Regions from separate parts of the Bacillus sp. XB1 genome, predicted to be linked through region 2. Evidence: riboswitches for the same ligand, from Rfam matches in the RefSeq annotation. Region 2 holds a riboswitch; each other region holds the start of a gene.
What was found. A riboswitch is a leader RNA that binds a small molecule or an ion and turns the genes downstream of it on or off. The one in region 2 is predicted to bind S-adenosylmethionine.

Region 1 (4,982 bases), on a different contig from region 2:
AAGAAGAATTTTAACATCCTCTTTGGCTAATTCTTTCACTAATTGCTTTCCAATAAAGCCTGTTCCACCAGTTAAAAATACTGTTCTCATATAAAATCTCCTTTTTAGTACTACTTAGTACTAATTTGATGTAAAAAAAATGCTTCTTTTATCGAAGCAATTTTAAAAAATGATCTGCTGTTTTCGTGATTACAGTTGCATCCTTCAATGTTTCTGAAATAAATAACGCTCCTTCAAGATTTGTAATAAAAAGTGATGCAACCTCATCAATATGAATCGTATTTCTAAATTCTCCATTCTCTACCCCTTGTTTAAGTAATAGAGAAACTTTCTTTTGTAATCCTGTAAAAAAAAGACCTATTTTTTCTTTTATTTGCGTGGCCTGTTTAGGACTTTGAATATAAAGAGTAATAAATGGACAGCTCCCCTTATACTCTCTCGACTGAACTCCTTGTGATAATTGCTTTAAAAACAGTTGGATACGATCTTCAACTAAAAATTGCTTCTGAGAAAGTACGTCATCAATTGCAGATTGATACATTTCAATCCAATAATCAACGACCGCTTCTAATAATACTTCCTTATTAGAAAAGTGATAATACACATTAGACTTTGAAACTTTGCTTACACGTACTAATTCATCCATACTTGTATAAGCAAACCCTTTTTCTAAAAATAATGTTGCAGCTACTTCAATCACACGTCTTTGATTCATTAATTTTACCTTTGTCATAACTAGAACTATATAGTACTAATTTAAATATTACAAGTATTTATGTTCATTTAGAAAAAAGTTTGATTAAAAATGTTCCACTAACATTGATTTTACTGCAAAAAAATCTTAGCATCAGTGTTACGAAAAAAAGAAAGGGAGTGGATCCCCCACTCCCTTTAACCATCTACCCCTGATTCTTCTGCGCCTCTCTAAACTCCTCCTTCACCTTCTCTAACAACCCTTCTTCCGTAATTAATCGATACGCTGTATTTGCTAATGCTTTTGCCGATGTAATTAATGCTTTATCTCCAAGTTCTGAACGTGCTGCTTCTCTAAATTCATTCGTATGTGCAATTAAATCATCTGGTCCGATTTTAATGTACGGATGAATTGTCGGTACGACTTGACTTACGTTTCCTGCGTCGGTTGAACCAATCCCTACTCTTTCTTTACGATTTACATCTTCACCTAATAGTTCTAGTTCTTCCGCTACGATATCGTTATATGTTTTTGTTACGAGTAATTCATCGATTTCATTTTGAAATTGATGGATTTTTACTTTTGCACCTGTTGCTAATGCTGCTCCCTGTGCAATGTTTCTTACTTTTTCTGTTAATTCCGCGCATCTTTTTCTCGTTGCTGCACGGATGAAGAATCTTGCTGCGGCATAGTCAGGAATAATATTAGGTGCTTTTCCGCCCTCTGTAATGACACCATGAATTCTCACGTCTGACGGGAGTTGTTGGCGAAGTGCGTTAATACCGTTATAGAGCTGAATAACCGCATCTAATGCGTTAATCCCTTCTTCTGGCGAAGCTGCAGCGTGAGCTGTTTTTCCGTAAAAATGAAAATCAAGTGGATCGACTGCTAGTGAAGGACTCGTTGTCGCTGTCTTTCCGCTCGGATGAATCATAAGCGCCGCATCAATGTCTTTAAATAAACCTGCCTTTACATAACTTGATTTCGCGCTACCATTTGGCCCGCCTTCTTCTGCTGGCGTACCAAACACGACAACTTCCCCGCCAATTTCTTCAAGCGTTTCTGATAATGCGATTGCTGCTGCAACGCTAATTGTGCCAATTAAATTGTGACCACACGCATGACCTAGTCCTGGTAAAGCGTCGTACTCCGCTAAAAATGCGATTGCAGGTCCTTGTTTTCCAGAGCTTTTTCGCGCGATAAATCCCGTTTCATGTCCAGCTATATTGTGCTGCAACTGAAATCCTGCACTGCCTAGCAATAAACTTAACGTTCTAGATGCATAAAACTCTTGGTTACCAATTTCCGGATTCGCATGAATATCATGACTTGTTTCTATGTACTTTTCCTTATTTCTTTCGATACTCTCTTCAATTGTTTTTCTTTGTGACGCTACTCCTGTCGCTCCCATTTTTCTTCCTCCTTTTATTTTCACATAAAAAAGCCTCTTTCTAAAAGATAGAAAGAGGCTTCTGTATATACAGTCAAAATGAGCTTCTTTCTTATCTTTCAAGTTACCTTGCTGGAATTGGCACAGTATTCATAACGAATCCGCTGCCGAGGTATCATAGGGCCAGTCCCTCCACCTCTCGTGATAAGAATTTTCATAAAATTATATTAAATTATTTTTTATTCTAAGTTCATTCCAAGTAAAAGTCAAGGAATTCCTATCCGAATTTACCGAATATCTAAAAATCCTTTTAATACACCAATTGTCTCAGGTGCTTGCAGTCTTGCACATACGTACGGAAATTCCGTACTACCTTCAAACATCATTTGAGATGTAAGCGGTGCGCCTGCCCAGAAGATTTCATCATCAATTACGATAAACGGGAATGCTTTATTTTGTCTTTGTAACTTTACATTTTTCAGTGGAACTGGTCCATCACTATACACTGTTATTTGCGCATTTGTACGCATTAACGCTTGCCATACTCGTTTATCCACTTGTTTTGTACTTGGAAGTGAAATAATAATTTTTCGTTTTGCGGCTAAAATATCTTTTAATAACCCTTTCGGCTCTTCAAGATTCATTTCCATAAACCAGCGTAAACGTTTCGAAATTTTCCGTTCCCACAATTGTCTTGATGTCGTGCGATCATACACATCTCCGTGACGTTCTATATGAGCTGTTAATTGTGATAATGCTTGTTTTCTCGAAAGGTTTTTACGCATATAATGGCAATCTGATAATTGAATGAACTTCCCTCTCGCCCTTGTCACTGCTACATTGACGAGGCGATGGTTTTTGTGATCAAAGAATAATACGCCAGGTCGTTCTTGCGGATAACTGTCAACCGTATCAAAGATCATCATATCTCTTTCAGAACCTTGGAACTTATGAACTGTCGCCGCTAAAACTGGTATGTTTTGATATTTCGTTCTCTGCAACATTTCTCTAATACACGTTGATAAAAAGCGTGACTGCGCCCTGTAAGGTGTCACAATACCAATTGATTGCACACCGTCTAACAATCCGATTAACATCATTTGCATTGCTACTAAACCAGACATAATGTTAAAACGTGAACCAGAAGCAGCATCTTTTAACGAAAAAGCTCCCATTTGGCTCGTATCAAATAAAACACTCGCTTCATTTGCGAACGGCTGCAATTGCGCAAGTTCTTTACGCTCTGAAACAGACGGATGATCGTATACTCTATTTTTATAAATAAACGAATTCGTAAACTTCGATATATCCGCATGCATACGTCTTTGTTCCTGCAACATAAATAGGTTTGGGTGTGCTTCTGATTTATTAACAGACTCAACAATCCCAGCATGGTAAAACATATCTTCCCCAAGCCATTTGCGAACGAGTTCATGATTTGCCATCGCAATTGGAGGTAACTGTAAAAAGTCACCGCAAACGACGATACGTTTTCCAAGTGAAGCAGCTAATGCAATTTGCGGAACATATGCCATACTTACTTCATCTACAACAACTAAATCAAATGTGCGCTCATAAATAAGTGAATCAATGGCACATTTTGATAAAGTTGCGCCGATTACTTTTGCATTTTCAATATATTCTTTTTCTACTTCTTTAATTTTAGCCTTTTGCTTTCGAAGATCACTTTCAATCTCTTGTATGCGCTTCTTATCAGCAGATGTTGCTTTATACGATAAGATTTTTTCACGAAGATCTTGTCGTGTCTCTTCTAAATAGAGTCTTTCCTCACCCCAAGATCCGTTCGTCGTTTCAACTAACTTCGACGCAAGTAACGTTTCATGATTTCGTATATGTTCATGTTGACTATAACCGTAACGAACAATTTCGCCAGGCGTCCATTTCTTTTTCTTCTCAATTTGCTTCGTTACTTCACTCATTAATACGTCTACTGCCGCATTACTATGAGCCAACACAAGTACCGATTTTCCTTTTTGATAATGAGCTGAAATAATACGTGATAAATTGTAAGACTTCCCTGTTCCTGGTGGTCCCCATACGTACGTCGTCGGATTGTAAAACGAACGATACGCCAATTCATTTTTCGGATTTTTCATCTTCTCAATATGTTTCGGACTGCTCGTCCCATCAACAAGACGCTTTATACGATTACGTTTCAGCTTATCTTTACGTGCTTCTTTCAACCTCTCTTGTAGTTGCTCTAACAATTGCCACGGTTCACTATATAAAACAGCTTCTCGTATTTCACCTTGTATATAATCATTTAATTTCAGTTCTATTTCTAATCCATGTACAGACAATACTTCTCCTGTCGCTTCCTCACCATCAAACTCAATTCGAATGGGTGAACCTTCAGGTAAGCTTACTTCCGAAATAAGCTGAAATACGTATACTGTACTTTCATAATCTGTATATAAAAAACGACCATTCATGATAGAAATTTTACTACCACCTATCGTTTTCCAATGTTTAATTTCATATGCTAATGCATAATGCCACTCTTTCATCGTTTCCGATAATGAAGGAGTTTGAGTAGTTGTATTCATCGTATAATCTCCTTCCTTCTCCCCAAACATACTTTCTCACTATACCATATAACACGCTAAAATTTGTAAGGTTTTTATCTTGCTTATTTTCTTAATTTTCAATAATATATTGTATATAATTTTCAGAAAGAAGGAATCTACATGCCAGTTAGAAGAATTGAACACGTCGGACTTATGGTTGCAAACTTAGAAACATCTATTTCATTTTATGAAGAAGTAGTCGGCTTACAGCTCATGAAACGTATGGGTCATCCGAATCCAGACTTAAAACTCGCTTTTTTAGGTGTAGAAGAATCAAAAGAAACGATACTAGAACTCATTGAAGGCTACA
Region 2 (4,982 bases):
CCTTTTATAAGGATAGGTGCCTATTTTATGTATCTGTCTTTTTTGTGGGAAAGTTTATATCTCTTATATAAAATATGCGTCCTTTAAACTTGGAGGAGTATATGATGAACCAATTAAAAAATAAAGTAGCAGTTATTACAGGGGTAAGTCGTCTAGATGGTATAGGGGCAGCGATTTGTAAAGAATTAGCTGAATCAGGATACGATATATTTTTTACGTATTGGACAGCTTACGATAAAGAGATGCCTTGGGGCGTTGATAAAAATGAACAAATACAATTAAAAGAAGAGTTACTAAAAAACGGTGTTAAAGTATCAAGTATGGAGTTAGATTTAACTCAGAATGATGCACCAAAAGAGCTTATAAATAAAGTTACTGAACAATTAGGGTACCCTCATATATTAATTAATAATGCAGCATATTCTACGAATAATGATTTCTCTACGTTGACTGCTGAAGAATTAGATAAGCATTATATGGTAAATGTTCGTGCGACTACATTGCTCAGTAGTCAATTTTCCCGGGGATTTGATAAGAAATCTGGTGGTAGAATTGTTAATATTACTTCGGGGCAATTTCAAGGTCCTATGGCAGGAGAACTAGCTTATGCGACAACGAAGGGAGCTATTGATGCTCTTACTAGTACGTTGTCAGCAGAGGTAGCTCATTTAGGAATAACAGTGAATGCAATTAATCCAGGACCAACCGATACAGGATGGATGACTGAAGAGATAAAACAAGGGTTAAAGCCGATGTTTCCTTTTGGCAGAATTGGTGAGCCAAGGGATGCAGCTAGACTCATTAAATTTTTAGTAAGTGAAGAGGCCGAGTGGATTACTGGGCAAGTTATTCATTCAGAAGGTGGATTTAAAAGATAAAAAAGAAGGCATCTCACCAGGGTGAGATGCCTTCTTTTTTAATCTTTCTTCAATCTTCGTGCAACACCATTCCCTAAAGACTGTAATCCTTGAACGAGGATAATTAAAATAAAGACGGTTGCATACATTACTTCAGGCTCGTAGCGTAAATGTCCGAAGCGGTATGCTAAATCCCCTAGCCCGCCAGCACCTACAAGGCCAGCCATTGCTGTTGCGCCGATTAAGCCGATCGTTGCGATTGTTAATCCGAGTACAAGGGAGGAACGAGCTTCTTTCACCATGACGTGCCAAATGATTTTTATAGTAGAGACTCCCATCGCTTGGTAGGCTTCAATGACACCGCGATCGACTTCTAGTAAAGCTGTCTCCATTAAACGTGCGATATAAGGGGCTGTGAAGACGACAAGCGGTACGATAACACCTTGCACGCCAATGGACGTTCCCATTAGAAATTTTGTAAAAGGTAAAATAAAGAATAATAGAATGATAAATGGAAGAGAGCGAATGATATTAATAATTGTATTAAGAATAGGATAGATGATTTTATTTTCACGCTGCCCACCAGGTCTCGTTAAAACAAGTGTGACGCCAAGTGGTAATGCAATAAGGATCGAGATGAGTAATGAGATAGATGTCATTTGAAAGGTTTGGATTGTGGCTTCCCATATGACTTTACCCCATTCATCCAAAAAGGACTTGTTTCCCATAATCTGTTCTACCTCCTTCTACGATGATTCCTTGCTCTTGTAAAAATGATAAAGCATGGTGGATTTCATTTTGTTCCCCTTGCATATGAACGACTAGTTTCCCATATGCTTCATGTTTTAACTGCGTAATATTACCGGATAAAATATTCGGATACACTTGGAAACGTTTTGTGGCAACGGCTAAGGCAGGTTCCCCTGAAGTAGTGCCAATAAATGAAAGTGTTACAATTTCTCCAGTACTTTGTAGTTCTTTCTGTACCTCTTTTGGAATTTTCGCTGCAAATGCGCTATTTACAAATTTCTTCGTGGTTACATGTTGTGGGTTTGTGAAAATATCTTTTACAGTCCCACTTTCGACTACAGATCCATGTTCCATAACAGCAACGCGGTCACATATACGCTGGATGACATTCATTTCATGTGTAATGAGTAAAATCGTAATTCCGATTTCTTCGTTAATCTTTAATAACAAATCAAGGATAGAATCGGTTGTTTCGGGATCTAATGCGCTCGTTGCTTCATCACTTAATAACACTTCAGGTTCATGTGATAGCGCACGAGCAATTGCAACACGCTGTTTTTGACCACCAGAAAGTTCGCTTGGATACGCATCTTTTCGATTAAAAAGATCGACAATGCGTAAATACTTTTCTACTCTTTTTTCAATTTCTGCTTTTGGAATGCCAGCAAGCCGTAACGGTAATGCGATATTTTCATAAACGGTAACAGTTTTAAGTAAATTGAATCCTTGGAAGATTATTCCGATTTTTTGTCTCGCTTTTGCTAGTTCTTTTGTCGATAACGTTGTTAAGTCTTGTTCGTTTACAATGATATTTCCTGTCGTTGGTTTTTCTAATAAATTTACACATCGAATCAATGTACTTTTACCAGCGCCACTATATCCAATGATTCCAAATACCTCGCCTTTTTCTACTTTAAGGGAAGTAGACTTAAGAGCCTCAACATTCCCTTTTTTTGTTGTAAATACTTTGGATATGTTTTTTAATTCAATCATTATCGTCAGCTCCTACCAAGATGGTAAAACTGAACCATCAAATTTTTTCTCGATAAACTCTTTTACTTCCTTAGACTGATAAGCTTTCTTTAATTTATTTACAACGGCATCATCTTTATTTTCAGTACGAACAACGACCCAGTTCACATATGGTGAATCTTTTCCTTCGCGGAAGATAGAATCTTTCGCTGGACTTAATTTTGCACCTAATGCAAAGTTTGTGTTAATTGCAGCTGCTTTCACTTCACTTAGTTGCGTTGGTAATTGAGATGCCTCTAATTCGACAATCTTTAATTTTTTTGGATTTTCAATTACATCTTTTGCAGTCGCTTTTTCTGTAGCCTTTGGATCAACTTTTAAAACCCCTGCTTTTTCAAATAATTTTAAAGCTCGAAGTTCATTCGTTGGGTCATTTGGTACAGCAATTGCGTCGCCCTCTTTTAAGTCTTTTACATCTTTTATATCTTTAGAATATACGCCCATAGGGAATGTTACTGTTGAAAATACTTCAGCTAATTTCATATTGCGTTCAGCTTTAAATACATCTAAATACGATTTCGTTTGGTAGCTATTTACATCAAGGCTTTTTTCATCTAAAGATACGTTTGGCGCTACATAATCATTAAATACTTTTATATCAATTTCGAGACCATCTTTTGCTGCAACTTCTTTTACCTTTTCAAAAATTTGTTCATGTGGTCCACCTGTTACACCGACAGTAATCTTTTTCTCGTCTAATGCTTTTACCTCTTTATCTGAACTCACGCTACATGCGCCTAATAATAATACTGCTCCGCTTACAATGCTTAATAATACCTTTTTCATCTATAAATCCCCCTTCATATACGTTCCAAAATAAAAAGCACCTCCCAAAAATAAGAGAGGTGCCGAATAGACGAAATAGATTCCTCTCTTATCTTCCAAAACGAAAACTCGTTTTGCAGGAATTAGCACCTTAGCTTATACGTCATAAGCTCGGTTGCCGGGCATCATCGGGCCAGTCCCTCCGCCACTCTTGATAAGAGTATGTGTATGTAGTTTTGAATATGGTACTAATAGTAAATCGTATAAAAAGAATTGTTAATGATATTTTCTGAATATATTTTATTTTAAGATAATCGAAACATTCCCCTTTTTATGTCCTTTTTCTACATATATATGAGCTTCAGCAATTTCTTCTAATCGGTAAGTTCTATCAATAACAGGTTTTAGCTTTCCTGTTTCAGCTAGTTGTTTTAGTAGGTTCATATCTTCTTTACTGACCTTTGCCATCATTCCGTTCACAGATACATATTTTCCATTAGGCATTAATGCATCTGTACAAAGAGACTTTTTATATTTTCCAACTGCATCAAATATAATATCGTAGTGCTCGCCCTGCTTAGTAAAATCTTCTTTCATATAATCAATTACGTTGTCTGCCCCTAAAGCTGTTACTAATTCGAAATTCGAACTACTACAAATGGCTGTGACAGTCGCCCCGAAGTATTTAGCAAGTTGTATGGCAGCTGTCCCTACTGACCCAGAGGCGCCGTATATAAGTACTCGTTGCCCTTTTTTTATCTGTCCTTTTCTAAGGAAGTGCAATGCTGAAGTTCCGCCGAAAGGAATAACGGCAGCTTCTTCATATGTCACATTGGTAGGTTTTAATGCTATTAATCCACTTTCATGCACGCATGTGTATTCCGCATAACCACCAAGGTTTAGTTCTGTTAATGCAAAAACTTGATCTCCTTTTTTAAATTGTGTTACATCTGTTCCAATGTCTTCGATTTCACCGGATAACTCTACGCCAAGTATAGGTTTTCTCGGTTTTCTGAAACCTAATATGATCCGCATAGGAATCCAAAATAAGAGGGGGCTATTAAAGCCACGTATTCTACAATCTCCAGTCGATACACTTGTTGCGTGAATTTTAACTAATACTTCATTTTTTTTAGGTTTAGGCTTTTCTACATTTTGAAGCTGGAGAACATTAGGTGGTCCGTACTTTGTACAAATAATCGCTTTCATAATGACCTCCTGAAATGAGTTGTTATTATTTACATCATATTTAAACTTTTTCTCAAACATGTTGTTATATAGGAAATAAATTTAAAGATAAATATTACGAATTATATAGATTTCATAGGAAAAGAGATGATATTATTTTTGGGAAGGAGGGGACGTTATGAAAAAACTTATTTTAATTTCAAGTTTAGTACTTGCAGTCGGTCTAGGAGTAGGGTGTAGTAATGAGAAAACAAAAAAGACTGACGAACCGAAAAAAGAAGCTGTGCAGAAAGAAAAGGAATTAACAGCGAAGGATGTTTTTAATAAAGCGAATGAAGCTTTTAAAAACGAAGAAAATGTAACGATGACATATGATGTGGGAATAAAGGC
Region 3 (4,982 bases), on a different contig from region 2:
GTCTTTGAAAAATGTTTCTTCATTTCAGCTCCCCCCTTCTTGTCACATATACATAGAAGAAAAGGCATTGCTTTCCAACACCTTTTCTCCTATCACTATATCATAAGCCTGTTTTATAATATACTACTATTATTTTGTTAACTCTTTCGTTAACGATACATCATTCTTTTCTTTCATTTCACGCTCAAGTTTTGCAATTTTCATATCAAATGTATCACGCTCATGCTCTTCATTCATACGAGTTTCTAAGTCACGAATGTGATCTTCAATTTCTTCAAATCGTAAGAACGGATTATTTTCATCCATTTTATGCATCGCAGTATTCATACGACGATTTGCATGTGCCATATTTTCACGTGCCATTAGTTCCATACGCTTTGCGTGCATTTCTTTTAATTTATTTTTCATTTCAGAAAGACGACGCTCTAACTCATCAATTTGCTCTACAACACCTGCATACATTTCTTCTAATCGAGTTACTTGACCTTCATAATAAGCTACCTCTTCTAACGCACGTTCGTGCAATTGCAATTCGCCTGCTTCTTGAGCAATGATAGCTTGCTTTGATCTTTTATTAACGAAATAACGTGCTTGCTCAAGCTCACGAGCAAAATTAGATTTTAATGTTTTATGACGCTCAATTAACTTCTCAATTTTTGTTATTTCACGCTCACTATCACGTAAATATTGGTTTAACATCGCAATTGGATTTTTTCTTTCCTTCTCATCTAACACGTTATGAAAATCAGCTAAAATTGCATCGCGTACACGTCCGAATAAAGATTGTTTCATTATAAATCTTCCTCTCTTCTACTTTTTTTATAATTTGATTTATTGTTTTAGTTTTTCATTAATTTGTTCCACTCATCTTCAAAGTTGCTATATGGTTTAGAACTTTCTGGAGCAGATTCAACAACTACATCTTTTTCTTTTTTCCACTCACGGTATCCGTAGTATAAAACCACTAAAGCAGCGATACCGATTAATGCTGGCGAATGAGAAAGTGCAATGGATAAACCGATTAAACCAACAATCCCCCAAGCTAACTTTCCAAAAAATGATTTAGCTCGCACAAATGATTTATAGCTCCAATATACAACTCCTGCTCCGATTGCAAATCCTACAATACCAGCAAGACTACCAAGAGCAATTAAAGCCAAAATACCGGCTGCGATAAACGCTAGAAATTGTTTCATCTTGTGCTTGCCTCCCTTCGATTTGATACTCTTATCTTAACTATTTTTTCATCTTTCCATAACGAGCTTAAGAACCGTTTTTAACTCAGACTTAAGACCGAGTCATATTCAGCCCTTTACAGCCCTTTACGCAAAAAAACGTGCAGAGTCTATCCTCTGCACGTTTTTTAATTACTAACATTCATATTAAATTAAGCTGTTTTATGATACTCTTTTTTCTCAGCTACTTTCGAAAACCTTGGAAACCCAATTAAAATAGAAGCAATCCCACATACTCCAACTAAGATTGGATAAAATGCATATGGCAACAATTCAACCGGAGATAACGCTGCAAATCCTGCTGCCGTTAACATTTGGGCACCGTACGGAATTAATCCTTGCACACAACATGAGAAAAGATCTAATACACTCGCTGATTTACGAGGGTCTATTTCATATTGATCTGCAATATTTTTTGCAAGCGGGCCTGTAAAGATAATTGAAATCGTATTATTCGCTGTACACATATTCGTCATACTCACTAAACCAGCAATACCAAATTCCGCTCCTTTTTTCGAACGAATATTACGTGTTAATATATTCATTAAATATTGAATACCACCATTATATTGGATTAATTCAACCATACCGCCAATTAATATAGCAAGTAATACTAACTCCATCATACCGCCCATTCCAGTCGTTACACTTTTAAAGAAACTTTCTAACGTGTAACTTCCATCTATAAGACCGATAACACCAGATAGTACAGTTCCACCAGTTAATACAATAAGTACATTCCAGCCAAGTAGCGCTGTAATCAGTACTCCTGCGTACGGTAAAATCTTTATCCAATCAAAGCTATGTGCTTTAATCTGCGTGTCACTCCCTGAAGTAACTATTACTAATAGTACAATTGTAATAATAGCTGCTGGTAACACAATTAAAAAGTTCGTTTTAAACTTATCTTTCATTTCTGTTCCTTGTGAACGAACAGCTGCGATTGTTGTATCTGAAATAAATGATAAATTATCACCAAACATCGCTCCGCCAACAACAGTAGCCATTGCAAGCGCAATTGAGATATCAGTTTGACCACTAATACCTACAGCAATCGGCGCTAATGCTGCAATTGTTCCCATTGAAGTTCCCATCGCTAATGAAATAAATGCACCAATAACAAAGATTCCAGCTACGATAAATCCTGGCGGTAAAATAGTTAACGCTAAATTAACAGTTGAGTCTACTCCACCCATTCCTTTAGCAGTTTCAGAAAATGCACCTGCAAGCACAAAAATTAATACCATAATCATAATATCCGGATTTCCTGCACCTTTAGCGAACCGCTCTACTTTCACATTAAAACTTTCTTTACGATTCATCACTAAAGCGACTCCTACAGCAATTGAAATCGCTACAAGTATCGGCAATTTATAGAAATCACCTGTAATAATCCCAGAACCAATAAATAGCGCCAAAAATATCCCAAGTGGTAATAAAGCTAAACCATTTCCTCTCGTTTCTTTCAAAGTACCATCTCTCCTTAGTTTCAACCTTTTTCTAATGAATAACAAAAGACCTCTTCCGATGAGAAGAGGTCTTATACATCTATAAGAAACGCTCTTCTCATCTTTCAAGCACACGCTTGCTGGATTTGGCACAGCACTCTGAAATCGAGTCCGCTGCCGAGGCATCGTAGGGCCAGTCCCTCCGCCTCTCTTTATAAGAAGGTTTCATATTTATTTTTTAATAATAATTTCTTCCCTAACTTTACTCGCTTACAAAACAAAAGTCAATTATTTTTTGTATAGATTTTTTTGGTAATTATACAAAAATTTGAATACAACAATCATTTTAACTTTTCTATTTCTTCTTTTAATATTGAAATCCAATAAAATTCACTATTTTTTATTGTTGCTAATATCCATTTCGTAGTGTACCAAGCTAACTCATACTCTTCCTTCGTGACATCGCCACTTTTATAAGCATCCTCTAGCTCCTCTTCATCTAATACATACACCTTACCGCTAGGTAATAATACTACATCTAAATATAAATCATCAAAATAAGGTAAACCACGATCATCTATTTTATATTCTTTCGCCACATCGATATAATATTGCACTAATTTTTTCTGATCATCTAACATAGCGGTAATCGCAAAGTTTTTCCCGTCTATGAAATATTGAATCCACGTATACTGATCCGCTGCAATACAAAGTTCTTCACCATCATATTCTTTACAACTAGACTCTCTCACCTTTTTTATATCCAGTATTCCGAGCATTCCCTCTTCCACTTGCTTAACCGTATAACTCTTTTCTATTAGTCTCTTCCACGAAGAACCGTCACCATATTTACGTTTCATTATGTCTGCTCCTCTTCTATATACAGAAAAGCTCCCACATATTATGTGAGAGCTTGTTCATATTATAATTAAGCCGCTTGACCCTTTTCAGAAATCTCTTTTAAATAAGCTTGTCCTTTTTCAGCGTCATATTGACCTTCCCACTTAGACATAACTACAGCTGCTAAAGAGTTTCCTACAACGTTAACTGCTGTACGAGCCATATCTAAAATACGGTCAATACCAGCAATGAACGCTAAGCCTTCAGGTGGAATACCTACTGTACCAAGTGTCGCTAATAATACAACGAATGATACGCCCGGTACACCTGCGATACCTTTTGATGTAACCATTAATACAAGCAATAATGTAATTTGTTGTGTAATAGATAAATCAATACCGTACATTTGCGCTAAGAAAATAGCCGCAATTGCTTGATATAAAGTTGATCCATCTAAGTTAAATGAATAACCTGTCGGAATAACGAAAGATGTAATTGCTTTCGGACAACCGAATTTCTCCATTTTCTCCATGATTTTTGGTAAAACTGTTTCTGAGCTTGCTGTAGAATACGCTAAGATCAGCTCGTCTTTTAAAATCTTAAAGAATTGGAAAATGTTGATTCCAAATATTTTCGCTGTAAGTCCTAAGACAACTACGACGAAGAAGATCATTGCCCCATATACGACAATTAGTAATTTCCCTAATGGAATTAATGAAGCAAGACCAAATGTAGAAACTGTAACACCAATTAGTGCAAACACACCAAATGGTGCAAATTTCATAACTTGGTTTGTTACGTAAAACATTGCGTCAGCTACACCTTGGAAAAATTGAAGAACTGGTCTTCCTCTTTCACCAATTGCTGCTACACCTAAACCAAATAGTACAGAGAAGAAGATAATAGCAAGCATATCTCCGTCAGCTAACGACTTCATAATGTTCGTTGGAACAATATTTACAAACGTATCTGCAAATGAATGACTTTGTACTTGCTCTGTCGTATGTGTATATTTCGAAATATCTGTCTTTGTTAACTGCTCCATATTTACGCCTTTTCCTGGTTGGAAAATATTCGCTATTAATAGACCAACAATAATTGCAATTGTTGTAATAATTTCAAAGTAAAGAATTGTTTTTCCGCCTAGTCGACCTAGTTTTTTAACATCGCCAACACCAGCAACCCCAACAACAATACTTGCTACAACAATCGGTACAACGATCATTTTAATTAATCGGATGAAAATATCACCAATTGGTTGTAAGTACTTCACAACAGCTGGATTATCAAAGAAAATCGCCCCAACCGCAATACCAAGCGCAAGCCCTATTAATATTTGCCATGCAAGTCCTATTCTTTTCATATTTGTTGTAACCCCCTCTTCGATGTGTCACTCTATCTCTCATTCTATCTCTATAAAACTAAGAAATTAAGAGTATTACATATTATTCGACAATTC

Region 1: linked by a shared signal. The riboswitch ahead of ACK1U5_RS02565 (M20 family metallopeptidase) and the one ahead of ACK1U5_RS26565 (MetQ/NlpA family ABC transporter substrate-binding protein) in region 2 are both predicted to bind S-adenosylmethionine.
Region 3: linked by a shared signal. The riboswitch ahead of ACK1U5_RS11345 (Na+/H+ antiporter NhaC family protein) and the one ahead of ACK1U5_RS26565 (MetQ/NlpA family ABC transporter substrate-binding protein) in region 2 are both predicted to bind S-adenosylmethionine.

What each region holds. Positions count from the first base shown of each region.
Region 1 covers NZ_JBNRIL010000001.1:516,100-521,081, reverse strand. Annotated here, with positions in the region: gene ACK1U5_RS02575 (alpha/beta fold hydrolase) at 1-90, opposite strand, end outside; gene ACK1U5_RS02570 (TetR/AcrR family transcriptional regulator) at 149-715, opposite strand; gene ACK1U5_RS02565 (M20 family metallopeptidase) at 900-2,105, opposite strand; SAM riboswitch class I at 2,194-2,295, opposite strand; gene ACK1U5_RS02560 (AAA domain-containing protein) at 2,372-4,681, opposite strand; gene ACK1U5_RS02555 (VOC family protein) at 4,793-4,982, shown strand, end outside.
Region 2 covers NZ_JBNRIL010000007.1:75,045-80,026, reverse strand. Annotated here, with positions in the region: gene ACK1U5_RS26580 (SDR family oxidoreductase) at 102-878, shown strand; gene ACK1U5_RS26575 (methionine ABC transporter permease) at 917-1,585, opposite strand; gene ACK1U5_RS26570 (methionine ABC transporter ATP-binding protein) at 1,560-2,600, opposite strand; gene ACK1U5_RS26565 (MetQ/NlpA family ABC transporter substrate-binding protein) at 2,613-3,425, opposite strand; SAM riboswitch class I at 3,511-3,625, opposite strand; gene ACK1U5_RS26560 (NAD(P)-dependent alcohol dehydrogenase) at 3,705-4,613, opposite strand; gene ACK1U5_RS26555 (hypothetical protein) at 4,771-4,982, shown strand, end outside.
Region 3 covers NZ_JBNRIL010000001.1:2,224,439-2,229,420, forward strand. Annotated here, with positions in the region: gene liaF (cell wall-active antibiotics response protein LiaF) at 1-23, opposite strand, end outside; gene ACK1U5_RS11335 (PspA/IM30 family protein) at 130-792, opposite strand; gene ACK1U5_RS11340 (lmo0954 family membrane protein) at 840-1,196, opposite strand; gene ACK1U5_RS11345 (Na+/H+ antiporter NhaC family protein) at 1,388-2,704, opposite strand; SAM riboswitch class I at 2,799-2,904, opposite strand; gene ACK1U5_RS11350 (DUF402 domain-containing protein) at 3,025-3,543, opposite strand; gene gltP (glutamate/aspartate:proton symporter GltP) at 3,612-4,886, opposite strand.